DNA from 2 places in the Amycolatopsis thermoflava N1165 genome. Region 1 is predicted to be linked to the other one. Evidence: riboswitches for the same ligand, from Rfam matches in the RefSeq annotation. Region 1 holds a riboswitch; the other holds the start of a gene.
What was found. A riboswitch is a leader RNA that binds a small molecule or an ion and turns the genes downstream of it on or off. The one in region 1 is predicted to bind thiamine pyrophosphate.
Positions count from the first base shown of each region.

Region 1 (15,120 bases):
GATGCACAAGATCAAGGAGAACGTGGAGCTGGAGGAACGGCTCTGCGGCGAGGCTCCGTTCTACACCCTCGGTCCACTCACGACGGACATCGCGCCGGCCTACGACCACATCACCTCGGCCATCGGCGCGGCGCAGATCGGCTGGTACGGCACGGCGATGCTGTGCTACGTCACGCCGAAGGAGCACCTCGGCCTGCCCAACCGGGACGACGTGAAGGCCGGCGTGATCGCCTACAAGATCGCCGCGCACGCCGCGGACCTCGCCAAGGGCCACCAGTACGCCCAGGACTGGGACGACGAGCTGTCCAAGGCGCGTTTCGAGTTCCGGTGGACCGACCAGTTCAACCTCTCGCTCGACCCGGACACCGCGCGCTCGTTCCACGACGAAACGCTGCCGGCCGAGCCCGCCAAGACGGCGCACTTCTGCTCGATGTGCGGGCCGAAGTTCTGCTCCATGCGGATCACGCAGGACGTCCGCAAGTACGCCGAGGAGCACGGGCTGTCCACTGTGGATGCTATCGAGGCCGGGATGCAGGAGAAGTCGGCCGAGTTCGCCGAGAACGGCAAGCAGGTCTACCTCCCGGTGGTCCAGCCGTAATGAGCGTCACCCCGAAGACCGCGCTGACCATCGCCGGGAGCGATTCCGGCGGCGGGGCGGGGATCCAGGCCGACCTGCGGACGTTCTTCGCCTGCGGGGTGCACGGGATGACCGCGATCACCGCGGTCACCGTGCAGAACTCCGTCGGCGTGCAGGGCTTCACCGAGATCCCGCCGGACGTGGTGTCGGCGCAGATCAAGGCCGTTGCCGGGGACATGGGCGTGGACGCGGCCAAGACCGGCATGCTGGCGACGGCGGAGATCATCACCGCCGTCGCCAAGACGCTCGACGAGGTCCACATCGGACGCAACGCGGACGTGCCGTTCGTGGTGGACCCGGTGGCGGCGTCGATGCACGGGGACGCCCTGCTGCGCGAGGAGGCGCTGGAAGCCATCCGCACGGAGCTGTTCCCGCGCGCGACGCTGGTAACCCCGAACCTGGACGAGGTCCGGCTGCTCACCGGCGTCGAGGTCACCGACAGGGCCAGCCAGCGCGACGCGGCGCGGGCGCTGCTTGCTCTGGGTCCGATGTGGGTGCTGGTCAAGGGCGGGCACCTCTACGACGACCCGGAGTGCGTCGACCTGCTGTCCGACGGCGTGCAGTTCATCGAGCTGTCCGCGCGGCGGATCGACACGCCGCACACGCACGGCGGCGGGGACACGCTGGCCTCGTCGATCACCGCGTTCCTCGCCAAGGGGCTCGGGGTGCCGGACGCGGTGGACGAGGGCAAGCGGTTCATCGAGCGGTGCGTCGCCGAGGCGTACCCGCTAGGCGAGGGCGTCGGGCCGGTGTCCCCGTTCTGGCGGCTCGCTTGATCGGCGGGTTTGCGACACTGGAGGCATGAGCCAGAACGCGAGTCCGCCTGCCGCCCTGACCATCGCCGGATCCGACTCCGGTGGTGCCGCGGGGTTGCAGGCGGACCTGCGCACGTTCCTGACCTGCGGGGTGCACGGCCTGGTCGCGGTCACGGCGGTGACCGTGCAGAACACGCTCGGCGTGCACGACCGGTCCGACATCCCGGCGCGGATCGTGGCCGGGCAGATCGAGGCGGTCGCCGCGGACATGGGCATGCAGGCGGCGAAGACCGGGATGCTGGCCTCCGCCGAGATCATCGAGGCGGTCGCGGAGGCGTGCGACCGGGCGGAGATCGGGCGGGACTCGAAGGTGCCGTTCGTGGTCGACCCGGTGGCCGCGTCGATGCACGGGCACCCGCTGTTCGACGCGGCCGGGTTGGCCGCGCTGCGGGACCTGCTGCTGCCGCGGGCCGCGGTGATCACGCCCAACCTGGACGAGGTGCGCCTGCTGACCGGGATCGAGGTGACCGACCGCGCGGGCATGCACGACGCGGCGGTGGCGCTGAAGGAGCTCGGGCCGAAGTACGTGCTGGTGAAGAGCGGGCACCTGACCAGTGACCCGGAGTGCGTGGACCTGCTCTACGACGGCCGCACGTTCGTCGAACTGCCCGGGCCGCGGTTCTCCACGCCGCATACGCACGGCGCGGGGGACGCGATGGCGTCGGCGCTGACGGCGGGCCTCGCGCGGGGCATGCCGGTGCCGGAGGCCGCGCGGTTCGGGAAGTGGTTCGTCAGCAACGCGGTCGCGAACTCCTACCCGATGGGCGCGAAGGTCGGTCCGGTGTCCGCCTTCTGGCGGCTGGCGCCGGAGGATCGCTGACTCGCGGGCCACGCCACGGGCCGCCGGGCACGGTCAGGCCCGCGGTTCCGCGCTCCGGCGCGCGAGTTCCGCGCTCCCAGGCGCGAGTACGCACTCCGAGGCGGTAATTCAACCCGCCCGGGCGTGAGCGGCGCCTCCTCGCCACCGCCAATCCCGGGCGTGGTCAGCTCTCGTCGCCGGCCAGCAGTGCTTCCAGCGCCGGCAGCGCCTGCCCCAGCGCGGCCTGGTGCTCCGGCGACAGGCGGTCGATCCGCTTCTGCAGTTCGTGCACGCGCGTGGACCGCAGGTCGAGCAGCATCCGCTCGCCCTGCTGTGTGGCCGTCGCCAGCCAGGCGCGCCGGTCGATGGGATCCGGCTCGCGGCTCGCCCAGCCCGCGTCGACCAGCGAGGCGACAATCCGCGACATCGTCGCGGCCGCCACGCCCTCCTTCGCCGCCAGGTCGCCGAGCCGCATCGGCCCGAAGGCGACCAGCGTCGACAGCGCGGAAATGGAGCCGTGGCCGGGCCCTGGTGTGCCTGCCTGCCGCAGGGACCGGGACAGCCGGCCGACGGCGAGGAACAACCGCCCAGCGACATCCTCGGTTGACTCAACCACTCTTGAGCTCCTTCGCCTCGCCGACCGCTCGGGTGCGGTAAACCATACGTGCTCGCCGCGGCAAACCGAGGTGAAGCCGGGTTTTTCAGCGCGGCGGGCTGGACGCGTGCGCCCAGAACCGCTGCGGGATCCGGCCCGCCTGCCGCGCCAGCCGCCCGGCGACCACCGCCGAGCGCATCGCGTACGCCATCCGTTCGGGGTCCTGTGCCCTGGTGACCGCCGTGGACAGCAGCACCGCGTCGCACCCCAGCTCCATCGCCAGCGCCGCGTCGGACGCCGTGCCGATACCCGCGTCGAGGATGATCGGCACGCCCGCGCGGGCCACGATCAGCTCGATGTTGTGCGGGTTGCGGATGCCCAGCCCGGTGCCGATCGGCGCGCCCAGCGGCATCACCGCGGCACAGCCGGCCTCCTCCAGCCGCAGCGCGAGCACCGGGTCGTCGTTGGTGTAGGCGAACACGGTGAAGCCGTCGGCGACGAGCTGCTCGGCCGCGTCGAGTGTTTCCACCGGGTCGGGCAGCAGCGTCCGGTCGTCGGCGTGCACCTCGAGCTTGATCAGGTCGGTCTCCAGCGCCTCGCGGGCCAGACGCGCGGTCAGCACGGCCTCCGCGGCGCTGCGGCAGCCCGCGGTGTTCGGCAGGAGCCGGATGCCGAGGCGGCGCAGCAGGTCCAGCACGCCGGAGCCGCCCTCGGCGTCCGCGCGGCGAAGCGCGACCGTCGTCAGCTCGGTGCCGGACGCGACGAGCGCCCGTTCCAGCACCGACAGGTTCGCCGCGCCGCCCGTTCCGATGATCAGCCGTGAGCCGAGCTTGTGCTCGCCGATCACGAGCTGGTCGCCGTCGAACATGACCTCACCCACCTTGCACCGCCGTCAGGATCTCCAGCCGCGCGCCCGCGGGGACGGCCCTGGCCGCCCACTCGCCGCGCCGCACGACCTCGCCGTTCATGGCGACCGCGACGCCGCGTTCCGGCGCGTCGACCGCCTTGAGCACGTCGGTCACCGTCGCGTCGTCGGGGACCTCCCGCCACTGCCCGTTGACCTGCACTTCCATCAGACCCCTCCTGTTCCGAGCCGGGCCGGGTCCGCCGCGAGCGCCTCCTCGGGCGGTTTCTCCCCGGCCAGCCAAGCCACGACGGCGTCGGCGGTGACCGGCGCCATGAGCAGACCGTTGCGGTGGTGGCCGGTGGCGGCGAGGACGCCGTCGCCGAGGTCACCGATGAACGGGAGCGTGTCGGTGCTGGCCGCGCGCAGCCCGGCGGCGGTCTCGACCAGCTCGTACTCGTCGATGCTGGGGAAGATCCGCTCGGCGCCTTCGAGCAGCTCGCGCACGCCGCGGGCGCTGACGGTGTCGTCGAAGCCGGCCTCGTACTGGGTCGCGCCGAGGACCAGCTCGCCGCCTTCTCGTGGCACGAGGTACACCGGTCGCCCCTCGACGACGGCGCGCACCGTGCGCGTGGGCGGCGGCAGGCTCGTGCGCCGCGCGCGCAGGCGGAGGATCTCGCCCTTGAGCGGGCGGACACCTCGCGCGAGCACCGGGTGCAGCCGGGCGCTGTGCGCCCCGGCGGCGATGACCACGACGTCGCACCGGACCTCGCAGTGGGCTGTGCGGACGTGGCCGGGTTCGACCGCCGTCGCCTCGTCGCCGGTGAACTCCGCGCCGTGCCGGAGCGCGGCGGCTTCGAGCGCGCGGAGCAGCTTGCGGTTGTCGACCGCCAGGTCGCCGGGCACAAGCAGGCCGCCGCGCACCGCGCCCAGCCCGGGTTCGAGCGAGCGCAGCCTGCGGCCGGTGACCTGTTCGACCTCGCGGCCGACCGACCGCAGGTAGGCGGCGACGATGTCCAGCTGGTCGGCGTCGGCCCGGTCCAGTGCCACGACGACCGTGCCGGCCTGGGAAAGCCCGGGGTCGCCGCCGTCCGCGGCAAGCGCTTGCGCGAACGCCGGCCAGCGCCTCAGGGACTCCTCGCCGAGCGCGAGGGACTCCTCCTCGCCGGGCCAGGCCTCGGTGACGGGGGCCAGCATGCCGCCGGCGACCCAGGACGCGCCGCGGCCGGGCGCGGGATCGACGACGGTGACGCGGTGCCCGGCCGCCGCGGCGCGCCAGGCCACGGACAGGCCGATGACCCCGCCGCCGACGACGGCCACGTGCTGGTTGCTCATGAGAATCACGCTCCCTGCGCCGGCATGATCCGGATCAGGTTCCACGGTCGGAGCGCTGGCAGCTCCCTCTCAGCCCGTGGCTCGGGCTCCCGTGCGGACACCCCTACCCTAACGTGCGAGATAGGGTTCAGGCCATGCCAGGGCTCAGTGGTGACGAGATCAGGAAACGCCTCGACGCGGCGCGGCTCTACCTGTGCACCGGGGACCGGCCGGACCTGGCCGAGTTCGCGGACGCCGCGCTGGCCGGTGGCGTGGACATCGTCCAGCTGCGGGACAAGCGGGACGGGGCACCGCTGGAGGCCCGTCAGGAGCTGGCCGCGCTGGAGATCCTGGCGGAGGCGTGCGCGCGGCACGGGGCGCTGCTGGCGGTGAACGACCGGGCGGACATCGCGGCGGCCGTCGACGCCGACGTGCTGCACCTCGGGCAGGACGACCTGCCGGTGCCGCTGGCGCGGCGGGTGATCGGCGACGAGCCGGTGATCGGCCGCTCGACGCACGACCGCCCACAGGCCGAGGCCGCGGCTGTGGAAGAAGGTGTGGACTACTTCTGCACCGGCCCCTGCTGGCCGACGCCGACGAAGCCCGGCCGCCCGGCGCCGGGCCTGGACCTGGTGCGCTCGACCGCGGCGCTCGGCACCGTGCGCCCGTGGTTCGCCATCGGAGGCATCGACGCGGACCGGCTGCCGGAGGTGCTGGCGGCGGGCGCGTCGCGGATCGTGGTGGTGCGGGCGATCACCGAGGCCGAGGACCCGGCTGCGGCTGCCCGGGCACTGCGGGCACAGCTCGACTGAGCCGGGCCTTCGTGGCCGCGCCGAGGCCGCCGTCCGGCATCAACGCGACCAGCTGCTCAAGGTGCTGGTGGCGGGTCCCACCGGGGGCGAGGATCCCGCCGCAGCCGCCCGCGCGGTGCGGGCCAGCTGGACCGACCCGGCCTTCGTGGCCGTGGCGGGCCGTAACGGCAAGTGGTGGGGTGGCCCGCGACAGTCAACCCAGCCCGGCAAATCGAGGCGGCCGGCTCTCCGGCTGGCAGACTGTCGAGCCGTTCGTGCAACATCGCCCGCGCCGTCGAGGCCGGCCCCCACTTGGCTGGCCTCAAGAATCAGGCCCTCCGCGAAAACTCGCGAAGGGCCTGTGGTCAGTTTCGGATCAAGGGCTGCTCGGCGCCGTCGTCGCTGTTTCGGATGCGGCGGACGGTGTCTCCTGGACGCTGGTGCTCGGCGTCGTCGTCACGGGGGACTCGGTCTGCTCGGCGCTGGACGACGTCGTCGGCGCGCTGCTCGTGCTCGCCGGCGCCCGCTCGTCCTCGCTCGTCGAGCTCTCGGTGACCGTCGTGACCTGCGTGGTCGTCGGCTCGGCGCCGCCGGAACCGCCGACCACCCGGCCCAGCGTCGTCCCGGTGCCGCCGGACACGGTGCTCCCGGTCGCCGCCTCGAAGCCGGTGATCGCCAGCATCCCGACCACGAACGCCGCCACGCTGGTCGCGACCGCGAGCGTCCACCGGCTCTTCCACCAGGGCTTCGCGGCGGCGGGCGGGGCGGCCTCCTCCTCGACCGGCTGGTCCACCGGCTTCGGGATGAACACCGTCTTCTCGCCGCCCCCGGATCCGCCCTGCCCGGCGACCGGCATCCGGCGCGTCGTGCCGGACAGCGGTGGCGTGATCGGGTGCACGACCCTCGTCGGCATCTCGGTCAGCTGCGTGGCCGGTCTTCGCTGCGCCGCCCCGTTCTGCTGGTGCCTGATCAGCGGGTGCGTCGACCGCGGCGCGACCGCCGGCGGCACGACCTTCGTCTGCTGCCGTGTCTCGGCCACCGCCAGCAGCTCGGCCGTCTTGCGCGCGGCCGCCCGCGTGCTGCGCAGCGACCGCAGGTAGATCTCGCCACCCACGGTCGTCACGATGCTCGCGACACCGGCGCCGATGACCGTGCCCGCCACCCCCAGCGTGGAGCCCAGGAAAGCAGCCGTCACCGCGGCCAGCGCCGACGCCACCACCTGCGCCGGAGACAGCCCGGACTTCTTCTCGGCGCTCTCTTCCTTCTCCTCGGTCATGATCGCGGTGTGTTCGCTCTCCCTCTCGTGTTAACCCCATCGTGTCCAACGTGTTTGTCGATTGAGATGCTCCCAGCGTTGCCGGATGGTGACGCAGGCCACTCTCAACGTCCACAGTGGACACGACGGGCTTAACAATCCCTTGACAACGCAAGGGATCTTGGAGAGTTACGGGCGCCGCAGCGTGGTCACGAACTTGTACCGGTCGCCGCGGTAGATGGACCGCACGAATTCGACCGGTTTGCCGTCCGCGGCGAACGAATGCCGCGACAGCAGGAGCATCGGGGTGCCGACGTCGGCGCCCAGCAGGTCCGCCTCCTGCGGACCGGCAAGCGCGGTCTCGATCGTCTCCTCCGCGCTGTCCATCTCCACGCCGTAGTGCTCCCGCAACACCGCGTACAGGGAACCGCCCGCCGACACGTGTTTGCGCAGGCCGCGGAACCGCCCGAGCGGCAGGTGCGTGGTCTCCAGCGCCATCGGCTCGCCGTCGGCCAGCCGGAGCCGGCGCATCCGCAGCACCTTCGCGCCGTTGCGGATGCCGAGCAGCTTCGCCAGCTCGGGCTCGGCCGTCAGCTCCTCGACCTCCAGCAGCTTCGACGACGGCTCGCGCCCCTTCGCCCGCATGTCCTCCGTGTAGGACGACAGCTGCAGCCGCTGCGCGAGCTTCGGCTCGGCGGCGAACGTGCCCTTGCCCTGCACCCGGTGCAGCCTGCCCTCGGCGGTCAGGTCCGCCAGGGCCTGCCGCACCGTGGTGCGGGAGACCGCGAACTCGGTGGCCAGCGAGCGTTCGGTGGGAATCGGCGAACCCGGCGGCATCGTCTCCAGCAGGTCGAGCAGATGCTGCTTCAACGCCCAGTACTTCGGTTCGCGCTGACCGCGCGTGGCTGACTCCAACATGACCGACTCCTCCTCGAACCGCGCCTCCGGCGCAGGATGAAACTACCCTTTCCGGATGGGACCGCGCCCGGGGTAGCATTGGTCTAGACCTCCGAAGGGACCCAGCATGAGCAACCCCGGACAGCACATGGCCGCGGAAATCGCCGAACAGCCCGCCGTTCTGGGCGGTCTGGTGGCCCGCCGCGGGGAGATCGCCGACGTCGCCGCCGCCATCTCCCGGCGCCCGCCGCGGTTCGCCCTGCTGGCCGCGCGCGGCTCCAGCGACCACGCGGCGCTGTACGCGAAGTACCTCATCGAGGTCCTGCTCGGGCTGCCCGCCGGGCTCGTCTCGCCCTCCACGGTGACCCTCTACGGCGCGCGTCCCGACCTGCGGGACGTGCTGCTGGTGTCGGTCAGCCAGAGCGGCGGCTCGCCCGACCTGCTCGAGTTCACCCAGACCGCCCGCAAGCAGGGCGCGCTGACCGTCGCGGTCACGAACACCCCGGCCTCGCCGCTGGGCGGCGCCGCCGAGCTGGCCGTCGACATCGGCGCCGGCACCGAGACCGCGGTGGCCGCCACCAAGACGTACTCCGCGACGCTGCTCGCGCTGTACCTGCTCGTCGACGCCGTCCGGGGCGGCGACTCGTCGGCCGCGGCCGAGATCGAACCGCTAGCGCGGCAGGCACTGGAGGTCGACGTGCAGCGCGCCGTGGACCGGTACCGCTTCGTCGACCGGATCATCACCACCGGACGCGGCTACTCCTACGCCACCGCGCTGGAGTCCGCGCTCAAACTCGCCGAGACCAGCTACCTCGCCGCCCGCGCGTACAGCGGCGCCGACCTGCTGCACGGGCCGGTCGCGGCCGTCGACGAGGAGACCGCGGTGCTGGCGATCACCGGCACCGGCCGCGGCGGGGCCGCCCTGCGCGACGTGCTGACCACGGTCGCCGAACGCGGCGCCGACGTGCTGGCGCTCGGGTCGTCGGCGGGCGAGGTGCCCGCCGCGGTCCGCATCCCGGTACCGTCCGTGGCCGAGGAACTCGCGCCAGTGCTGGAGGTGCTGCCGGTGCAGCGGATCGCGCTCGGGCTGGCGCTCGCCCGCGGCTTCGACCCGGACCGCCCGCGCGGCCTGAACAAGGTGACCAGGACGCGATGAAGTTCGTCCTCGGGGTCGACGCGGGTGGCACGTCCACGCGTGCGCTGGCGGTGGCCGCGGACGGCACGGTGCTCGGCGCCGGGCGCGCGGGCGGCGCCAACCCGAACTCGCACCCGCCCGCGGAGGCGGTCGCCAACCTGGCGGCGGCGATCCGCGCGGCCACCGAGGTCCCCGGCCGGGCCAGCGCTTGCGTCGTCGGCATGGCCGGCACCGCGAAGCTGACGGACCCGGCGGTCGCGGCCCTGTTCGAGCGCACCTGGCGCGACCTGGGCCTGGACCGCGTGGTGGTGCTGACCGACGCCGAGGTCGCGTTCGCCGCCGCCACCGACGCGCCGGACGGGACCGTGCTGATCGCGGGTACCGGCTCGATCGCGGGCCGGATCCGCAAGCGTCGCATGGTCGCCACCGAGGGCGGCTACGGCTGGCTGCTCGGCGACGAGGGCTCCGGGTTCTGGCTGGGCCGGGAGGCCGTGCGTGCCACGCTGGCCGCGCTGAGCCGGGACGGCGACCTCGGCCCGCTGGCCACCGCGGTGCTGGCCGAGGCCGGGGTCGACGCGACCGACCGGAAGTACGCGTGGCGGCGGCTGATCACGGTCGCCAACGCCGAGCCGCCGGTCCGCCTCGCCCGGTTCGCGCCGTTGGTCGCGGTCGACGACCCGGCCGCGGCGGACATCGTGGAGCGCGCCGCCGACCTGCTGGTCGCGACCGCGCTGGCGACCCGCGAGCCGGGCGAGGACACCCCGGTGGTGCTGGTCGGCAGCGTCCTCGGCGATGGCTCCCGGGTCGGCGAGCGGGTGCGGGCGAAGCTGGCCGGGCTCGAGGTCCGCACCAGTTCGGACGGTGTGCTGGGCGCGGCCTGGCTGGCCGCCGTCGAGGCGTTCGGCGAAGCCGCGGCGCGCCGTCCAGGCTGACCGACCAAAGATCCGGGCGTTTTTCGTGCGCGGAGCACGAGTGCCGGGTCCGCCGCCGGGCGTACGGTTTGGGCGGCCCCCGGACCTCCCCCTCGCCGGGGGCTCTTATTCGCGCCCGGAACCCGACACGACGCGCAGCCCCGGGTGCTCCCTCGGCAGCGTCCGGTACAGCACCCAGCCGCTCACCGCGATCGTCAGCGCCTGCAGCGGCCAGGTCATGACCGTGCGCGCGACGCCCAGCGCGACCAGTTCCCCCGCCCACCACAACGGCAGGTAGACGACCACGCGCAGCACGTACTGCAGTGACCACACCAGACTCGCCCGCGAGTAGGCGCGCAGCAGGTCGGGATCCTTGCGCCAGCGGGTCTTCTGGCCGAGCAGTAACCCGACCACGACACCCAGGAGCGGCCACCGGACGACCACACTGGTCACCCACAGCAACGCACTGGCCACGTTGGACAGCACCTGGATCAGGAAGAAGTCCTGCGCGCGACCGGTGTGCAGCGCGATCAAGGCGGCCACGATCACCGCGGCGAGGCTGACCACGACGGCCCGCGCCTTGTCACCGCGGGTCAGGCGGACGACGCCGACCACCACGGCAGTGGCGATCGCCGCGGCCGAGCCCCACGCGATCGACGAACCCGTGGCCAGCCAGCCGACCACGAACGCCAGCGGCGGCAGGCTCGCGTCGATCGCACCCTTGCGACCACCCAGGATGCTGCCCAGCGACTCCCTCTGCGGCGTGGCTTGTCCGGTCACCCCTACAGCGTGCCCCAAAACTGTCGGTGCGGGCAGCTACCATCGAGATCTTCGCCACACGATCCGGGCGGACGGCGGTAATGGAGAAGCTCAGGAGGCCGACAACGTAAGAGACTGTGACCTCGCGCTGAACCGACGGTGGCGTAGGTCGGGATTACAGGTGCATCCTGCTGAGTTGTTCGAGGGGCGATCAACACAGGTGCTGGCGAAAGGGGACGGCAGCGTGCGTGAGTACGACAGCTATGTCGCACTGGGTGACAGCTTCACCGAAGGTCTCAACGACTTCAACCCGGACGGGACCTTCCGCGGCTGGGCGGACCGGCTCGCCGAGATCCTGGCCGAGGGCCAGCCCGGTTTCCAGTACGCCAACTTGGCGCTGCGCGGGAAGATGCTCGCCGAGATCATCGAGGAACAGGTACCCATCGCCCTCGAGCTGAAACCCGATCTGGTGACCCTGTGCGCGGGCGGCAACGACGTGATCGTGCCCGGCTCCGACGTGGACGAGATCGCGGCGCAGCTCGACGAGGTGATCGGCAAGCTGCGCGCGGCGGGCATGGACGTGCTCGTGTTCAACGGGCCGGACACCAAGCACCTGCCGGTGATGAGCGTGCTGCGCGGCAAGATCGGCATCTACAACGCGCACCTGTGGACGAGCGCGGTCCGGCACGGCGCCAAGATCGTCGACCTGTGGGCGATGGACCCGCTGCACGACCCGCGCGCCTGGAGCGACGACAGGCTGCACTTCACGGCCGAGGGCCACCGGCGGATCGCGTTGCGGGCGGCCGAGGTGCTGGGCGTGCCGACGTCGGAGGACTGGCGGGAGCCGTGGCCGGTCGTCGACGCGCGGGCGGACTGGATCACCAACCGCCGGTCGGACCTGGCGTGGACGAAGACGCACCTGCTGCCGTGGATCCGGCGGCAGCTGCGTGGCGAGTCGATGGGCGACGGGCTGTCGCCGAAGCGGCCGCAGCTGGCGCCGTTCGCGGTGCACCCGCCGGTGTCGGACGACCGCGCCCCGGCGAGCTGAGCGTCACACAGCTGTTGGTAGGCCCACCCGTCGCCCACCGCCACCCTCAACGGACACGCTGCGCGTCGCTGATAACTTCATGACATGCCGCTGCCCCATTGGACCCCGGAGGGGGTTCTGCCGACTGGGCGGCTTCCGGCGGACGTGGCCGACATCTACGAACGTCTCGTCTTCGACGCGCCGCACCAGAACGCCCGCGAGATCCTGTTCAGCGCTCTGAACAGCTATCTCGGCGCGGTCGCCCGGATCATCCCGAGCGGCCGCGCCTGGATCGGCGGGCAGTTCATCACCCGCACCCCCGACGTGCCCAGCGGGCTCGACGTCGTGCTGATCCCGGACGACTGGGGCAGCCTCAAGCGCATGACGGGCCGGGTGCGGGACGCGCTGTACGGGCTGCTGACCCTGCGCGGGGTCATCGTCGGGCAGCCCGCGATGTACCTCGATCAGGTACAACCCGTCGGCGGTCTGCTCGACGGGTTCCTGTGTTTCCCCGGTGACGAGGAGACGTGGGCCAACACCTGGTCGTACGAAGGGCGCCGCGGGTTCCCCGAGGTGGTGTGGTGATGATGGACTTCCGCCGGATCGCCGACGAGATCCCGGGCGGCACGTGGCTGGACGATCTGGCGCGCGCGTCGGCGATGGCCGCGCACGCGAAGTTCGAGCGCACGTCCCGGTCGCCGTTGCTGCGTGTGTCGATGCTCGGGTCGACGAACCTGGACGCCTACACGTTCTCCGACATCAGCCGGGCGCTGCAGGACGCGACGGCGAAGGTCGGGCACATCATCCGCAACCCGCAGGGCGAGATCACCTACGTCCAGCAGACCGACCGCGACAAGGCGCCGCTGATCCAGCGCGGGCAGGCGGGCAACACGATCTTCTTCGGCTTCCCGGAGCCGGCGCCGGACGACGCGTTGATCCACGACGGGATCGAGACGCTGTCCGAGCGCGCGGTGAAGGAGCTGTGCGACTTCCTGCCCGCGAACGGCTCCGACGACGGCGCACTGGACGCGGTGCTGCTGCAGCGGGACACGGTGCGCAACGCGGTGAGCGACATCGTCAGCGCGGTCGTCAAGAACACCGGCATCGGGCTGCAGCTGACGCCGACGGCCGGCGAGGACGTGACCCGCAGCATGACGACCGACCAGGCGAAGGTGCTGCACAACAGCCTGCGGGAGTCGCGGGAGGAAGTCGGCTACGAGACGGTGACCGGCCGGCTCGACGGTGTGCGCACGCGCCGCCGGATCTTCTACCTGGAGCGCGAGTCCGGCGGGACGATCCAGGGTGCGGTGGCGCCGGACCTGCTGGACCAGATCAAGGAGAACCTGGACCGCCCGGTGACCGCCCGGCTGAGGGTGGTCCGCACGACGACGATCGACGGCCGCCGCGGCCGCCCGGTGCACGAGCTGCTGGAGATCACGCCGGAAGTGAACCTGTTCGACCAGTGAGTTGGTCGGTGCTGCCGGCTCGGGGCGGCGCGATCGGGCACCGCGCGACATGGCGCGGCTCGGCCCGGCACTGCGCAGCTCGCTGCGGCGCGGCTTAGTGCAGCGCGGCCGCGCAGGGTGCGGCTCGCTTCCTGCGCGGTGCGGCTCGCGGTGCCAGCGCGGCCCGGCACGGCGCGGCTCGGCACGGCCGCGCAGAGTGCGGCTCGGCAGCACGGCACGCCTGGGCGCGGCCCGGCACAGCGCGGTCTGGCACGGGCGGGCTCACGGCGGATTCGGTGCGCCCCGGTGCGGCACAGCCGCCCGGCGCGGCTCGCTTCCTGCGCGGTGCGGCTCGCGGTGCCAGCTCGGCCCGACACGGCGCGGCACGGCACGGCCGCGCAGAGTGCGGCTCGACAGCACGGCACGGCACGGCCCGGCCCCGCACGCCATGGCGCGGCCCAGCACAGCGCGGCCTGGCACGGGCGGGCTCACGGCGGATTCGGTGCGCCCCGGTGCGGCACAGCCGCCCGGCGCGGCTCGCTTCCTGCGCGGTGCGGCTCGCGGTGCCAGCGCGGCCCGACACGGCGCGGCACGGCGGCACGGCGGGCCATGGCGCGGCTCGGCCCGGCACGGTGCGGCGCGGTCCGCCACGAGGCGGCTCGCCGCGGCGCGGCGGCGCGCGGCGGCGCGCGGCGCCTTTCAGCGCGTCTGGAGCAACCCCCACGGCCAACCAGCCGAAACGCGAAGCGGCCGTCTGACGCTCCCCCACTGCGCCAGACGGCCAAGCCGGACCATACGCCCTCCGCAAGATCCATCGCTAAGAATTCGCTAAGTGCGGGGGCACCTTGTACTCGAAAGCGTCAACCCTCGTCACCCCGCGCAGGGGCAGCCGGTAGCCCCAGCTCCGCCATCTCCGCGAGCACCTCCGCGGGCGGCCGCGGGCTGACCCGCGAGTGCAGCTCCGCCGCCAGCCCGACCTGCAGTCGCGCGCCGGCGAGGTCGCCGTCGCGGCGGGAGAGCCGTCCGAGCGTCAACCGGCCGACCGCCTCCTGCAGCAGGAAACCCCGCAGCGACGCCAACTCGACCGCGGCGGACGCGTGCTTCCACGCCGCCCCGTCGTCGCCGAGGCCGAGGTACGACTCGGCGAGGTTGTTGAGCGACACCACCACATAGCTGTCGTCCCCGAGGCGGCGGTCGATCTCCAGCGAGGACAGCTGGTGCGCGATCGCCTCCGCGTACCGGCCCCGCGCCTTCTCCGCCTCCGCGCAGTTCGCCAGGGCCTGGCCCCGCAGCTCGTCCGTGCCCGCCGCCGAAGCCGCCCTCATAAGGCACTCCACCGCTTCGTCGTGACGGCCACAGCTGTTCAACGCGCACCCCAGGTGGATCAACGCGCAGGTGCGGCTCCCCTCGTCCGCCGCGATCGCCAGCGCCGCGGACGCGTCCGCCAGCGCGTCGGCCCCCACGTCGAACGTCAGGAACATCGCGCAGCGCGAGATCAGCATCCAGAACCGCGCCCGCGCGTCCCCGCACGCCTCGGCCGCCGCCAGCCCCAGCGCCACCAGCCGCTGCCACTCGTCCCACCGCGGGCGCACCACCCGGTACGTGTGCGCCACCCGCGCCAGCCGCCACACGTCGTCGTGCAGACCGGCCGCCGCCGCGCCCTCCAGCACGGCCAAAAGGTTCGGCCACTCAGCCACAAACCACGCCAGCGCGTCGTCGAAACCGGACAACGCGGGCACCGACACCTCGACAGACGAAAAGTCCAGCGGGTCCACGATCCGCAGCAGCCGGCGGCGCGCCACGTCAGCAGCCGCCTGGTAGTACCGCACCGCCGGCCGCAGACTCGACGAACCAGCCAGTTCGCGCGCGTACAACCGCACCAGGTCGTGCCGCGTG
Region 1 is NZ_KI421511.1:6,588,912-6,604,031, reverse strand. Features, by position in the region: gene thiC (phosphomethylpyrimidine synthase ThiC) at 1-598, shown strand, start outside; gene thiD (bifunctional hydroxymethylpyrimidine kinase/phosphomethylpyrimidine kinase) at 598-1,413, shown strand; gene thiD (bifunctional hydroxymethylpyrimidine kinase/phosphomethylpyrimidine kinase) at 1,439-2,272, shown strand; gene AMYTH_RS0132825 (MarR family winged helix-turn-helix transcriptional regulator) at 2,436-2,867, opposite strand; gene thiG (thiazole synthase) at 2,953-3,714, opposite strand; gene thiS (sulfur carrier protein ThiS) at 3,719-3,919, opposite strand; gene thiO (glycine oxidase ThiO) at 3,919-5,025, opposite strand; TPP riboswitch at 5,020-5,128, opposite strand; gene thiE (thiamine phosphate synthase) at 5,160-5,816, shown strand; gene AMYTH_RS0132800 (hypothetical protein) at 6,172-7,071, opposite strand; gene AMYTH_RS0132795 (GntR family transcriptional regulator) at 7,240-7,968, opposite strand; gene AMYTH_RS0132790 (SIS domain-containing protein) at 8,096-9,103, shown strand; gene AMYTH_RS0132785 (N-acetylglucosamine kinase) at 9,100-10,014, shown strand; gene AMYTH_RS0132780 (DUF3159 domain-containing protein) at 10,120-10,773, opposite strand; gene AMYTH_RS0132775 (SGNH/GDSL hydrolase family protein) at 10,997-11,800, shown strand; gene AMYTH_RS0132770 (DUF6932 family protein) at 11,885-12,364, shown strand; gene AMYTH_RS0132765 (hypothetical protein) at 12,367-13,245, shown strand; gene AMYTH_RS46185 (AfsR/SARP family transcriptional regulator) at 14,085-15,120, opposite strand, start outside.

Region 2 (15,120 bases), 450 kb from region 1:
GCCGGGCCTTGACCAGGCGCGCGGTGACCTTGTCGCCGCCGTTGCGGCCGGCCAGCGGCGAGGTGTTCACGCCGATCGTCATCGAGATGGCCGGCTCGTCGACGGTGATCCGGGGCAGCGCCACCGGGTTCTCGACGTCGGCCAGCGTGTCCCCGATCGTGATGTCCGGGATGCCCGCGATGGCGACCAGGTCACCGGCCGAGGCCTCCTGCGCGGGCACCCGCTCCAGGGCCTCGGTGACCAGCAGCTCCGAGATCCGGACGTTCTGCACCGAGCCGTCCTCGCGCAGCCACGCGACGGTCTGGCCCTTGCGGAGCTTGCCGGCGTGGATGCGGATGAGCGCGATGCGGCCGAGGAAGTTCGACGCGTCGAGGTTGGTGACCAGGGCCTGCAGCGGGCTGTCCGGGTCGGCCTTCGGCGGCGGCACGTGGCGCAGCAGGACGTCGAACAGCGGGTCGAGGTTCTCGCTGTCCGGCAGGGCGCCGTCGGCGGGCTGCTCCAGGCTCGCCTTGCCCGCCCGCGCGGAGGCGTAGATCACCGGCAGGTCGAGGACCGCGTCCAGGTCGGCATCCTCGATGTCGCCGGCCAGATCGAGCAGCAGGTCGTGGGTCTCCTCGACGACCTCGGCGATGCGGGCGTCCGGGCGGTCGACCTTGTTGACCACCAGCACGACCGGCAAGCCGGCCTGCAGGGTCTTGCGCAGCACGAACCGGGTCTGCGGCAGCGGCCCCTCGCTGGCGTCGACCAGCAGCAGGACGCCGTCCACCATGGACAGGCCGCGCTCGACCTCGCCGCCGAAGTCGGCGTGGCCGGGGGTGTCGATCACGTTGATGGTGACCGGGCCGTCGGCGGTCTCGCGGCGGATGGCGGTGTTCTTGGCGAGGATCGTGATGCCCTTCTCACGTTCCAGCTCGCCCGAGTCCATCACGCGGTCGACGAGCTCGGCACGTTCGCCGAAGGCGCCGGACTGCCGCAGCATGGCGTCGACCAGGGTGGTCTTCCCGTGGTCGACGTGCGCGACGATGGCGACGTTGCGGAGGTCGGTGCGGACCTTCTCGGCGGTTGCTGTGGGCACGCGAGGGCTCCTGAACATTTCGAAGGGATGAATCGCGGGCCCGCTTTGGCATACGCGATCCCGTTCAGGATACCCGGTACCACATTGTGACCAGTGCCACGGTGGATGATCACTTAGGCTCACCTAACCTGAGGGCACCCCCGAGTCGTGGAGTGGTGGTTTTGGGCAAGAAGGACGCGGACCCGCGCAAGGTCGTCCGCAAGCTCATGAAGGCGGGCAAGGTCAAGAAGAAGTGCTGCCGCTCGAAGCCCCGCTGCAAGAAGTGCCCGGTCCTCGCACTCCAGCGAGCGAAGGCGGACATCAAGAAGGCGGCCTAGACGGCCAGCGCCTCGTTCACCAAGCGGAGTTCCGGCGCGGTGCGGGTGGCGCCGAATTCGACGATTTCGTGTCGCGCGAGGCGGCGCAGGTGGAACGGGTCGGAGGCCAGAATCGCCTCCAATTTCACCCGCGGCATCGGCCGCGTGATGATGACGCAACCGGAATGCGGCGTGCGCCGGCCGGCCGTCAGGAACTCGCCCGACCGGAAGTGCCGGTCCAGCCATTTCGCGTGGTCGGCCAGGTAGTAGTCGACTTCCTCCACCGGGGCCGTGTAGTCGATCAGCACGATGTACATGCCTTCACGGTAGCCCCGGCGAGGACCCCCGGGAAACAATTCTCAGCCATTTGCCAGTAATCTGTGCAACAGCGGTTCGACATTCCAAAGAATTGCTTTCCGGAAGGCAATGTGGATATTACTTTCGGGCGCTGCTACGCTGTCCGCGTGCGTACGATCGTGAACTTCTGGTGGCCGCCCGCAGGCGGTCCCTCCGACGTGCGCTGAAACCCACGACAAGGCCGCCCGCGCAGGCGGCCTTCGTCGTTCCCGGGGCCGTGGCGGGGGTGGCCACCGACCCGAGGAAGCAACCGATGCGAATTTCCGGGATCACCCCGTCCGGCCACACCCACCTCGGCAACCACCTGGGCGCGATCCAGCGCTGGGTGACCGACGGCGGGCCGGACGACCTGTACTTCGTATCCGACCTGCACGCCATGACGACCACGCACAACCCGGGCAAGCTGCGCGGCCGGACCAGCGAGATGCTGGCCATCCTGGTGGCGGCCGGGATCCCCGCCGAGCGCGTTTTCGTGCAGTCGGACCTGTCCCGCGAGCTGGGCGCGCTGACCTGGATCCTGGAGTGCACCTGCAGCTACGGCGAGGCCGCGCGGATGATCCAGTTCAAGGAGAAGGGCAGTGGCCAGCCGGGGGTGCGGCTGAGCCTGCTGACCTACCCGGTGCTGATGGCCGCCGACATCCTGCTGCAGGGCGCGGCGGAAGTGCCGGTCGGCGAGGACCAGAACCAGCACGTGGAGCTGGCGCGGGCGCTGGCCAGGCGGTTCAACGGCACCTACGGCGAGGTGTTCACGGTGCCGCGGCCAGTGCTGCCGCCGACGGGCGCGCGGGTGCGGGACCTGAGCGACCCGGCGCGGAAGATGTCGAAGTCGGCCCGGGACGCGGCCGGGGTGGTGTTCGTGCTGGACGAGCCGGACCTGATCCGGCGCAAGGTGCGGCGCGCGGTCACCGACGGGCTCACCGGGGTCGAGTACGCGCCGGAAGAGCGTCCCGGGGTCGCGAACCTGCTGGAGATCCTGGCCGGCTGCCGGGGCGAGCGGCCCGCGGACGTGGCGGCGGAGTTCTCGTCCTACGGAGCGCTGAAGGAAGCCGTGGCGGAGGCGGTGGTCGAGACACTACGCCCGATCCGGGAGCGGACGCTGGAGCTGCTGGCGGACCCGGCGGAGCTGGCGCGGATCCGCAAGGAGGGCGCGAGCCGGGCCGCCGAACGCGGCGAGCACCGCCTGACCTCGGCGATGCGGCTCATCGGCGCGGGAATGTGACCCGGCCTTGCTGATCCGGCAAATTTCCGTGCCGACCGGGTAGAGCCCGTGCCAGGGTGGCGGCCATGCCTCCCACAGCGCGCCGTCGTGACACCCGCCCGCCGAGGACCGGCCCCGGGGAGAAGGACGTGCTGGCAGGCTTCCTCGCCTACCTGCGCGCCGCGGTGGTCGCGAAGGCCCAGGGCGTCCCGGAACCGCAGGCCCGCACCCCCGGGGTGCCGTCCGGGACGAACCTGCTCGGCCTCGTCAAGCACCTCACCCACGTCGAACGCCACTGGCTCCTCGGCCAGCCGGCAGGCGACTGGGCGGCCACCTTCCGCCCGGAACCGGACGAGACCGCCGACGACATCCTCCGCGCCTACCGGGAGACCACGGCCCGCGGCGACGAGGTCATCGCCGCCTGCCCGGACCTGGCCGCGCCCGGGCCGCGTCCGGGCGGGCGGCGTGGCCCGGCGCCGTCCCTGCGCTGGACCCTCACTCACTTGATCGAGGAGACCGGGCGTCACGCCGGGCACGCCGACATCCTGCGTGAACTGATCGACGGCGCCACGGGACGCTGACTCAGGCCAGCAACCGCCGCAGGTCCGGGAGCAGTTCGAGGTCCGCGGGCAGCCACTCGACGCCGTCCAGGCCGTCCGCGTCGAGCCAGCGCAATGCCTTGTGGTCCAGCGCCTCGGGCCGGGCGCGCTCGTCGGTCAGCGAAGCGGCGAACACCCGCAGCACCAGCCCGGCCCGCAGCGGCACGTCCGGTCCCACGCGCGAGCCGACCACGACGTCCACCCCGAGCTCCTCGCGGCACTCCCGCCGCAACGCGTCCACTTCGGACTCGCCGGGTTCGACGCGGCCGCCGGGCAGTTCCCACAGCCCGGCCACCTCGCGCGGGTACGCGCGCTGCTGGGCGAGCAGGGACCGGCCCCGCACGATGGCCGCTCCCACGATCACCTTCACGAGGTGGAGACGTTACCGGCCGATCGCCAGACGATCTGGAAGCGGGCACCGCCCTCGGGCGACTCGCCGACGGACACCCGACCGCCGCGCCGCCGCACCGCTTCGGCGACCATCGCCAGCCCGAGCCCGGTGCCGCCGGAGGTGCGAGCCCGGTCGTCGCCCACCCGGTAGAACCGGTCGAACACGCGGTCGCGATGACCGGGCGGGATGCCCGGCCCGTCGTCGTCCACGACCAGCCGCACCGTGGAGTGCCCGGGCAGCACCGACACCACGATCTGCGAGGACGCGTACCGGCAGGCGTTGCGCAGCAGGTTGTTCAGCACCAGCTCCACCTCGGAGTGCGCCGCGTGCGCCCACGCCTGCCCGACCACCCCGGTCACGCGCACGGCGGGCGATCCGGGCGGCAGCCGGTCCGCGGCCGCGCGCGCCTCGGTGAGCAGTTCCACCGCTTCGGCGGGCGGCAGCTCCCCGGCGTCCGACCGCGCCAGCGTCAGCAGCCCGTCCAGCAGCGCGGACAACCGCTCGGCCTCGGCGAGGACGTCGGCCAGCGTCTCCTGCGCCAGCTCCGGATCGGGGTTCGCGACGGCGACCTCGGCCTGCACGCGGATCGACGCGACCGGCGAGCGCAGCTCGTGCGCGGCGTCGCCGGTGAACCGCCGCAGCCGCTGCGCCGCCTCCTCCTGCCGCGCCAGCAACGCGTTGAAGTCCGCCGCCAGCGCACGCAGCTCGTCGTCGGCCTCGGGCAGCGGCACCCGCTGCCCCGGCGGCAGCGCACGGACGGTGCGACGCAGGCGGCTCACGCGCCGCAACGCGAACCGCACCACGAGCCAGGTCGCGATCGCGGCGAGCGCCGCGCCGATCCCGGCCGCCCACAGCAACCAGGTCGCCGCTTTCTGCACGGCCGCGCGCTGGCCCACCAGCCCGGTCCCGGCCGCGACCAGCCGCAGCTGCCCGTCCGGCGCGGTCACCACCGAGCCCAGCCACCGCATCCGGTCCACGGTCACCGACTGCCCCGCCTTGAGCGCACGCACGTCACCCGGCCCGAGCGTGGCCGCCGGGCCCCCGTCGACCGGCGCGCCCGCGGTGTCGAGCACGCGCAGGGTGACCCCGTCCGACGGCGCCGGCGGCTGCCCGGCGGACACGGCCGCGGCGGCGGGCGCGAGCGCCTCGGACAGCTCGGTGTCGACGGAGGAGTCCCGCAGTGGACCGAGGCCGCGCCCCGCCACGATGGCGAGGCCGAGCAGGAACGCCAGCGTGACCGCGGCGGCCGGCGCCGTGATCCGGAACTGCATGGACCGGCGTTCCCACCACCGGCGGAGGAACGTCACCCGGGCAGGACCTCGTCCAGCGCGGCGTCGGAGGCCAGGTAGCCGTGGCCGCGGACGGTCCGCACCAGCGCGCCCGCCCCGACCGCGTCGAGCTTGCGGCGCACGTACCCGACGTAGACCTCGACGACGTTGCGGGTCGCGGCCTGCTCGTCACCCCAGACGGCACGCAGCAGCTCGTCCTTGGTGACGACCGTCCCTGCGCGCCCGACCAGCACCTCCAGCAGGCTGAACTCGCGCGGGCTCAGCGCGACCGGGTCGTCGTGCCAGTGCACCTCGCGGGTTGCGCGGTCGACGACGAGACCCCCGATGCGCAGTGGCCCGCGTGTCCCCTCGCTCGAGGCGCGCCGCAGCACCGCGCGGATCTGCGCGACCAGCACGACGAACGAGAACGGCTTGACCAGGTAGCCGTCGGCGCCCAGGTCGAGCCCGTCGGCCTGGTCGACCTCGCCGTCCTTGGCCGACACCATCAGCACCGGCGTGGTGATGCCCTGCGCGCGCAGCGCCTGCAGCACCCGGTACCCGGACAGGCCGGGGAGCATGATGTCCAGCAACAGCACGTCGAACGACCCGGTCTGCGCGAGGCGCAGGCCGCTCGGGCCGTCGGGAGCGGTGACGACGTCCATGCCCTCCGCGCGCAGCCCGCGGTGCAGCGCCTTGCGCACACCTGGCTCGTCGTCCACCACGAGGATCCGAGGGTTCACGGTTGTCTAGCATGCCCGGTTTTTCCAGCTCGGGCGCGCGCTCTCAGCGGTCTCTCAGCATCTCAGGCCCATCTCAGGGCGGATCGAGGAGTGTCAGCGGCGGGGAAAGAGCACACTGGTGCTCGGTTGACACAGGGAGAACAGATGCAGCCGAAGACGAAGGCCATCACCGCCGCGGTCACCGGATCCGCGCTCGGCGCCGCCGGGCTCGCCTGGCTCGCGATGCCCGCGGCCGCGGGCGAGGCGCCCGAGCTGCCGGCGATCAGCGCCGAGGAGCTGGTGCAGTCGGTGGCCACCACCAAGACGCCTGCGCTGGCGGGCACGGTCGAGGTGGACAACAACCTGGGCCTGCCGGTCTCGACCCTGCCGGGGGGCACGAGCCTGGACATCGACGCGGCCCGCGTCTACAACGACGGCGCGGGCAACAGCAAGCTCGCGATCGAGCAGGGGGCGAGCGAGCACACCATCGTCCGCAACGGGGCGACCGTGTGGACGTACGACTCGGCGTCGAACGAGGCCACGAAGGTCACCGTGCCGCCGGAAGCGCTGCAGAAGCCGGAGGAGTACCAGCTCAGCGACCCGGCGACGGCGACGACGCAGGTGCTCGCGAAGGTCCGCGAGAGCAGCACCGTGACGGTCGAGGGCACGGCGCGCGTCGCCGGCCGCGCGGCGTACGAGCTGGTGCTGACGCCGAAGCCGACCGAGCGCACGCTGCTGCGCGAGGTGCGCGTCGCGGTCGACGCCGAGAAGCGCGTGCCGCTGCGCCTGGCCGTGATGACCTACGGCACGTCGGACCCGGCGTTCCAGGTGGCGTTCAGCGACATCGCGTTCGCGCCGCAGCCGGCGAGCGAATTCCAGTTCACCCCGCCGCAGGGCGCGAAGGTGACCGAGGAGCAAGCGCCGGCCGAGCACCCGGACCAGCGGGCCGTCGAGGACGCGGTGCAGGTCAGCGGCGACGGCTGGGACAGCGTCCTGACCGGTTCGTTCCCGGCCGAGGCGCTGGCGCCGCAGCAGGGCGAGCGCGGGCAAAACGTGGACCCGAAGGCCCTGCTGGCGCAGTTCGGCAAGCCGGTCAGCGGCGCGTTCGGCACCGGCTACGTGATCACCACGAAGGTCGGCACCGCGCTGGTCACCGACGACGGCCGCTTCGCCGTCGGCGCGGTGCCGGAGCAGGTGCTGATCGAGGCTCTGGGAGCGAAATGACGGAGACACTGCCGGTGGGCGCTTCGGTCGAAGCGCCCACCGCGGGTCCGGCACTCGCCGCGCGGACCAGGGGGTTGCGCAAGGTGTACCGGACCGCGGTCGCGGTGGACCAGGTCGATCTGGACGTGCCGGAAGGCGCGGTGCTGGGCATGCTCGGGCCGAACGGCTCGGGCAAGACCACCACGATCCGGATGCTGCTCGGCCTGGTCCGCCCGACCGAGGGCGAGGTGGAGCTGCTCGGGCACCGGATGCCCGACGGCGCGCCGCGGGCGCTGCCCGAGGTGGGCGCGCTGGTCGAGGGGCCGGGGTTCCACCCGTTCCTGTCCGGGCGGGAGAACCTGCGCCGCGTCGCGGCCGCCGAGCCGCGGCTGTCGTCGGCGGCGATCCCCCGCGCGGTCGACGACGCGCTGGAGCGGGTCGGGCTCGGGCACGCCGCGCACCGGCGCTACCGGGGGTACTCGCTGGGCATGAAGCAGCGGCTGGGGCTCGCCTCGGCGCTGCTCGTGCCGCGGCGGATGGTCGTTCTGGACGAGCCGACCAACGGGCTGGACCCGGCGGGCACGCGGGAGATCCGCAACATCATCGGCGAGCTGCACGCCGAGGGCGTCACCGTGCTGGTGTCCTCGCACCTGCTCGCCGAGGTCGAGGCGACCTGCACGCACGTGGCCGTCCTGCACGACGGCACGGTGGTCGCGCAGGGCGAGCTGGACGAGCTGCTGGAGTCCGGCACGCCGTCGCTGGTCGTGTCCACTCCGGACGGTGACGAGGCGCTCACCGCGCTGCGCGACAACCGCATCCCCGGCCGGCTCACACCGGAGGGCGTGCGGGCGGACCTGACCTCGGCGACCGCGCCGCAGGTGATCGAAACGCTGGTGCGGGCCGGGGTGTCCGTGCACGAGGCGAAGCGGGCCCGCACCGGGCTGGAGGACCTGTTCGCGCGGCTGACGCAACGGGATTCCGAAACCGGGGGCCTGCCGGATGTGGACGAGGGGACGTCATGACGGCGACACTGGACGCGGCGCCGGTGGAACGGTGGAGTGTGCCGTTCCACCGGCTCTACCGCGCCGAGCTGCGGTGGATCTTCCGCCGCCCGCGCACGCTGATCGTGCTCGGCCTGCTCGCGCTGATCCCGGTGATCGTCGGGATCGGGCTGACGATCGCGGGGGACAGCGGCGGCGGGCCCGGCGGCGGTGACGGCGACAACGCGCTGCTGGCGTCCGCGGCCGGGAACGCGCTGGTCCTGCCGCTGGCCACGCTCGGGCTGACGCTGAACCTGATGCTGCCGCTGGTCACGGCGATGTCGGCCGGCGACGCGCTCGCCGGTGAATCGGCCGTGGGCACGCTGCGCGGGCTGCTGCTCGCGCCGGTGAGCCGCGGCAGGCTGCTACTGATGAAGGCGCTCGGGGTCGCGACGTTCACGCTCGCCGCGGCGCTGCTGATGGCCGTGGTCGCGATGATCACCGGGCTGGTGATCAACGGGACCGGCTCGCTGTTCACGCTGTCCGGCAACACGCTGTCCTTTGTGGACGCACTGGGCCGGGTCGCGCTGGCGGCGGCGTGGGTGACGCTGCAGCTGTGGGCGGTCGGGGCCATCGCGCTGGCGATCTCGGCGTGCACCGAGCACCCGATGGTCGTGGTGGTGTCGATGCTGGCCGGCGTCGTGGTGTCGACGGTCCTGCTCCTGCTGTCGGCGGTGGACTGGCTGCACCCGTTCCTGCTGCCGCAGTCCTGGACCGCGATCGCGGACATCCTGCGCGACCCGATCCCGGCCGACCAGCTCGGCGAGGGCGCGATCCGCGCCGCGTGCTACGTCGTGATCGGCCTGTCGCTGGCCTACGCGCGGCTGTCCACGAAGGACGGTTAGCCGATCAGGGCCACGCCGTCCGGGTCGGGGGCGATGCTGATCTCGTCGCCCGGGTTGACGTCGGCGGACACCGCCGCGACCGCGTCCACCGTGCCGGCGCTCGTGCGCACGGACAGGCGGACGTTGTCGCGGCGGTGCACCTTGGTCAGCACCTCGCCGGTGATCCCGGCGGTCGCGAGCCGCAGCCCGGCGGGACGCAGGCCGAGCCGCACCGGCCCGTCCGCGGCCTCCGGGATGGCGACCTCGCCGAACGGGCAGCGCACGATCCCGTCCGCCGCCTCGCCGTCGACGACCGTGGTGACACCGAGGAAGCGCGCCACGTTCTCGTCCGCGGGCCGCCGCCACACCTCGCGCACGGCCCCGGCCTGGCGGATCTTCCCGGCCTGCAGCACGGCGACGCGGTCGGCGAGGGTGAACGCCTCCTCCTGGTCGTGCGTGACGAGCAGCGCGGTGATCTTCGCGCTGCGCAGCATCTCGGCCAGGTCGACGGCCAGCTGCTCACGCAACCCGGCGTCCAAACCGGACAGCGGCTCGTCGAGCAGCAGCAGGCGCGGCTCCGGCGCGAGCGCGCGGGCCAGCGCGACCCGCTGCGCCTCGCCGCCGGACAGCTCGGTCACCCGCCGCTTCTGGTAGCCGGTCAGGCCCACGAGGTCGAGCAGCCGGCTCACGCGTTCCGCGCGCTCGGCCGACGACATCCCGTGCATCCGCGGCCCGAACGCGATGTTCCCGGCCACGTCCCGGTGCGGGAACAGCTGGCCGTCCTGGAACACCAGCCCGAACCCGCGCTTGTGCACCGGCACGCGCGCCAGGTCGGCGCCGTCCCAGCGCACGCTGCCCGCGGTGATCGGCTCCAGACCGGTGATGGCGCGCAGCAGCGTCGACTTCCCGGAGCCGGACGGGCCGAGCAGCGCGAGCACCTCGCCGTCGGCGATCTCCAGGTCCACGCCGGAGACGGCGATGAACGAGCCGTACCGCACGGTCAGGCCGGACACGGTCAACGCCATGGCTAGAACTCCCCCACCCGGCCGGACGCGAGCCGGTCGATCACGATCACCGCGGCCGCGGTGACCAGCATGAGCAGCGCGCACGCCGCGTACGCCATCTGGTTGTTGAGCTGGCCGGGCCGCGCGATCAGCGCCGCGATCGCGACCGGCAGCGTCGGCGTCTGCGGGCGCGCCAGGAAACTCGTCGCGCCGAACTCGCCGAGCGCGACGACGTAGCCGAACCCGGCCGCGGCGACGACGGCGCGGGAGGCCAGCGGCACGTCGATCTCGCGCCACACCCGCGCCGGGCTCGCGCCGAGGGTGGCCGCGGCCTGGCGCAGGCGGTCGTCGATCGACCGCACCACGGGCAGCACCGTGCGGATCACCAGCGGGATCACCACCAGCGCCTGCGCGAGCGGCACCAGCAGCGGCGACCGGCGCAGGTCGCCGGGCAGCGCGTCGAGCGTGATGAGGTAGCCGAACCCGACGGTCACCGCGGACACGCCGAGCGGCAGCATCAGCGCGGCGTCCATCGACTCGCCGACCCCGCGCGCGAGCCGTCCCGGCGACCGGCGCAGCGCAACCAGCAGGACCGACGCCGACACCCCGATGACCATCGCCAGCACCGTCGCGTCGGTGGCTGTGCGCAGCGAGTTCAGCGCCGCGTCCCAGCCGGAGACCTGGAGCGTGCCGTCGTTTCCGGTGCTGGACAGCGCCCGGTAGCCGGCCAGGCTCCAGCCGTCCACGGTGGACACCGAGCGCAGCAGCAACGCGACGATCGGGGTCAGCAGCAGGCCGAGCACGACGACCGCCGCGCCGACCACGGCCCACTCCCCGCCGACCGGGCGGCGCGCGGTCTCCCGCCGCGACCGCAGCCGCAGCGCGCTCTCCCGGCGGCGGCGGGCGGCCGCGCCGAGCAGCAGCGCGCCCAGGACGGCGGCGATCTGCACCAGCGACAGCGCCGCCGCTCCGGTCAGGTCGAGCAGGTTCTCGGTGCGCAGGTAGATCTCGGTCTCCAGCGTCCGGTACCGCGCGCCGCCGAGGATCAGCACCACGCCGAAACTGGTGGCGCAGAACAGGAACACGACGGCAGCCGCGGACGTGATCGCCGGCATCAGCGCGGGCAGCGTCACCGAACGGAACGCGCGCCAGCGGGACGCGCCCAGCGCGCGGGCGGCGTCCTCGGCCCGCGAGTCCAGCAACGCCCACAGCCCGGCGACCGTGCGGCCGACAACGGCGACGTTGAAGAACGCGTTGGCCAGCACGATGGACAGCCAGCCGCCGTCCGGCCACAGCGCCCGGAACGCCAGGCCCACCACCACGGTGGGCAGCACGAACGGGACGAGCACCAGCGTCCGGACGACCGCCACCCCGGGCAGCCGCACGCGCGCCAGCAGGAACGCGACCGGCAACCCGGCGACCACCGCGATCAGGGTCGAACCGGCGGCCTGCGCGACCGTGAACCACGCCAGCCGCCACGTCTCGCCCTCGGCCAGCGCGGCGAGCACCCCGCCGTCGGCGAAGCCCAGCCGCAGGATCGCGACGACCGGCCAGGCGAAGAAGACGACCAGGAACCCGAGCGGCAGCACAGCCAGTGCCGCCAGCCCGAGCCCGGCACGGCTCACTGGCCGAGCAAGGAGCGCCACTGCTCGATCCACCGCTCACGCCCGGCCTGCACCGTCTCGGCGGGCAGGCTCGCCGGGTTCGGCGGCAGCGGGGCGGCCGTCGTCCACGCGGCGGGCAACGCCACGCCCTCCCGCGCCGGGTAGACGTACATGTTCTCCGCCACCGTCGCCTGGAACTGCTGGGACAGCAGGAAGTCGATCACCTTCTGGGCCTTGTCCGCGTTCGGCGACCCGGCCAGCACGCCGGCGTACTCGACCTGACGGAAGCAGGTGTCCAGCAGCGCCTTCGTGCGCGGCTTGCCGTCCTCGCCGATCTCCGCCGCGGGCGAGGACGCGTAGGACACCACGATCGGCCGCGGCCCCTTGCCGGAGGAGCCGGAGAAGTCCTGGCCGTAGGCCTCCTCCCAGCCGGCGACGGCACGCATGCCGTTGTCCTTCAGCCGGGTCCAGTAGCCCTGCCAGTTCTGCTCGCCGTAGCGGGCGATGGTGCCGAGCAGGAACGCCAGGCCGGGCGAGCTGGTGGCCGGGTTCTCCACGACCAGCAGGTCCTTGTACTCCGGCTTGACCAGGTCGTCGTAGGTCGCGGGCTCCGGGATGCCGCGCTCGGCGAACCAGGTGCTGTCGACGTTGACGCAGACGTCGCCCACATCGACGGCCGACAGGCGGTGCTCGGAGTCCACGGCGTAGCGCTGCGGGCCGCGGTCGGCCTCGGGGCTGGTGTAGGGCGCGAAGACGCCTTCGGTGAGCGCGCGCGACGCGAAGGTCGAGTCGACGCCGAAGGCCGCCTCGCCGATCGGGTTGGCCTTCGTGAGGACCAGGGTGTTGGTGAGCGCGCCCGCGTCACCCTTCTTCACGACGTTGATCGTGATACCGGTCTGCTGCTGGAAGGCGTCGAGGACCTGCTGCGGAGCGGCGAACGAGTCGTGGGTGACGAGCGTGACCGTGGCCGGGCCGTTGTCCGCGTCGTTGCCGGCCAGCGTGCAGCCCGCGGTCAGGGCGGCGACAAGGCCGACCAGGACGCCCGTGCGGAATCTCATGACCACTCCTCGCTCGTTCCGGCGAGAAAGGTCGGGGCCCTCCCTGCGCCGGCATGATCCGGATCAGGTGCGAACGGTCGCGGGCGAACCCGCCTCTCAGCCCGGTGGACCCGGACTCCCGTGGCAACCGTGCAGCGTACCCGCCGCCGTACCACCATGGAGCACATGGCGGAACTACTGAGCGAAACCGAGATCTCCGAGGCCCTCAACAAGCTGCCGTACTGGCAGCGCGCGGGCGACGCGCTGGAGCGCACCGCCGAACTCGCCGACTTTCCGCAGGCCATCGCGGTGGTCAACCGCGTCGCCGAGATCGCCGAGGGCGTGAACCACCACCCGGACATGGACATCCGGTGGCGCACCGTGACGTTCCGGTGCAGCACCCATTCGGCGGGCGGCATCACCGCGAAGGACGTGTCGCTCGCCGAACAGATCGACGGCACGATCGACGCGCTGTGATCTAGGCCGGACCGGCAACTTCGCGGCCGGTCCCGTGCGTTGCCCCTGGTGGAGGGAACGCACCATGAGGAAGGTTGTCACGCGACTGGCCGCCGTGGGAGCCGCCGTCGCCTTGTTGCTGGGAGTGCTCGCCGGGACCGCTTCGGCGGTCACGTCCGCCGCCGTCGAACCGCCGGGCGAGACGCGGGCGGTGGTGGTCGGGACGCTGGCGTTCGGGTTGATGATCGCCGCGGCGGGTGCCGTGTTCTGGTAGACGGCGCGACATCGGGGACCGCAGGAGTGATTTCGGTCACGTCGGCCGCCGGGTTGTAACGACGGGGGCGTCGCGGGCGCTGTCACGCGCGGAAGTCCCTGCTCACCCCGAGGTTCGCCGCCATGAACAGCACGCCCGCCCTGTCGCCCGTCCAGCGCGCCTGGGTCACCGGCCTGGCCACCGCCATCACCCTGCTCGCCGTTCTCGTGCTCGCCGCGCTGGGCTGAGTCCCAGCAGGTCAGCGGCCCGCCGGTGCCCCGGCGGGCCTTTTTCATGCGCTGTTGATCTGTGTCCATGACCACTCGTTGGTGACATTTCCGTGTCCTATTCGTAATGTCACGGGCGGCCATCCCCCGAACGGCCGAAAAGTCCCCTCCCCGAAAATGGTGATCTTCCGAATGGTGGGTCGACATAGATCCAAAGCGAAATCGCTGAGAGTCCCCCTGGCGATCGGCCTGGCCGCGGCGTTCGTGCTGGGCTTCGCGGTCTGGCTGACCGGTAACTTCAGCAGGCAGGACACGGCCAGCATGGCGGCGCAGATGAAACCGCTGCCGACGACCTCGGCCCCGACGAGCACGTCGAGCAGCACGACCACCCCGCCGCCGCCTCCCCCGCCGTCGACGACGACGCCGTCCGTGGCGCCCCCGCCGTCGACCACTTCGAAGTCGACGCCGAAGTCCACGACGACGACCCCGAAGACGACGACCAAGGCGGCGAACGCCTGCTCGTCGGTGCTCGAGGGCACGCTGCCCCACGTGGCGAAGGTGGGCAACCACATCGCCGCGAAGTTCGGCGTGGACGAGATCGGCGGCCGAGCGGGCCGCTCCGGCACGAGCGACCACCCCAGCGGCCTGGCGCTGGACTTCATGGTGGACACCTCCACGGGCAACGCCATCGCGGATTACGTGCTGGCCAACCAGTCCGAGTTCAACGTCAAGTACGTGATCTGGAGGCAGCGCTACAACGACGGCAGCGGCTGGTCGACGATGGAAGACCGCGGCGACGCCACGGCCAACCACTACGACCACGTGCACGTGTCGTTCGAGTCGAGCGGCACGGTGAACGTGACCTGCTGATCGGCGCGGCGTGCGGGCACTGCCCGTGCGCCCCGTCGGTTCACGGAGAACGCCCAGGCTTCCCCCGCCTGGGCGTTCTCGTGTTCCCGATGTCGCCCAGCCGCCAGCGGCTGCCCTGTCCCCCGAGCAGATCCCGCGCCGCCTCTGCACGACGCGCAACACCCGGCACCCGGCACCCGGCATGCGGCACGCGGCACGCGGGCTACGCTCCCCGCCCGCCCGGCACCCCCACCGCCGCGGCAGGCAGCCTCGCCCTTCCCGCGCCACCGCACCCAAGGCCCCGTGCCCGCAACCCGCACCCGATATCCCCACTCGCCCGAGACCACTGGGCTCGGGCACCACCCCGCACCCGGGACCAGCGAACGGGCCACCAGCCGCCCGAACCCCCACTGCCCTCGTGCCACCCCACCTCCCGCGCCCGGAGTCGCCATTCACGCCATGAGCTCGCGCTCCGTGGATCGAGGGCTACTTTCGGTCACGTGGTTCCCGCGCCTCGAACGTCCTGGGCCGTGTCCCGCGGGTGGCACGGGCTCATCGCGCTCGGCGTGACCGCCTCGCTCGCCGTCCCGCTGACGCTGATCTTCACCGGCCGCGCGGACGCGAACTCCGGCCAGACCGGGGAAGCCTCAGCCTTGGCGTCCGCCTGTGGCGGCTCTTCAGCTACTGCACCGTCGAGAGCGACATGGTCGTGCTCGCCGC
Region 2 is NZ_KI421511.1:7,039,874-7,054,993, reverse strand. Features, by position in the region: gene typA (translational GTPase TypA) at 1-1,093, opposite strand, end outside; gene AMYTH_RS49265 (hypothetical protein) at 1,231-1,392, shown strand; gene AMYTH_RS0135045 (YciI family protein) at 1,389-1,688, opposite strand; gene trpS (tryptophan--tRNA ligase) at 1,982-2,947, shown strand; gene AMYTH_RS0135035 (DinB family protein) at 3,013-3,507, shown strand; gene AMYTH_RS0135030 ((deoxy)nucleoside triphosphate pyrophosphohydrolase) at 3,509-3,895, opposite strand; gene AMYTH_RS0135025 (sensor histidine kinase) at 3,892-5,187, opposite strand; gene AMYTH_RS0135020 (response regulator transcription factor) at 5,220-5,924, opposite strand; gene AMYTH_RS0135015 (LolA family protein) at 6,069-7,127, shown strand; gene AMYTH_RS0135010 (ABC transporter ATP-binding protein) at 7,124-8,128, shown strand; gene AMYTH_RS0135005 (ABC transporter permease) at 8,125-8,991, shown strand; gene AMYTH_RS0135000 (ABC transporter ATP-binding protein) at 8,988-9,995, opposite strand; gene AMYTH_RS0134995 (ABC transporter permease) at 9,998-11,599, opposite strand; gene AMYTH_RS0134990 (thiamine ABC transporter substrate-binding protein) at 11,596-12,636, opposite strand; TPP riboswitch at 12,659-12,768, opposite strand; gene AMYTH_RS0134985 (4a-hydroxytetrahydrobiopterin dehydratase) at 12,802-13,092, shown strand; gene AMYTH_RS0134980 (hypothetical protein) at 13,157-13,345, shown strand; gene AMYTH_RS51100 (hypothetical protein) at 13,617-14,090, opposite strand; gene AMYTH_RS51095 (hypothetical protein) at 14,101-14,421, shown strand; gene AMYTH_RS48265 (Pr6Pr family membrane protein) at 15,104-15,120, shown strand, end outside.
Region 2: it holds a riboswitch for thiamine pyrophosphate, as region 1 does, so the genes downstream of both, AMYTH_RS0134990 (thiamine ABC transporter substrate-binding protein) here and thiO (glycine oxidase ThiO) in region 1, are expected to answer to the same signal.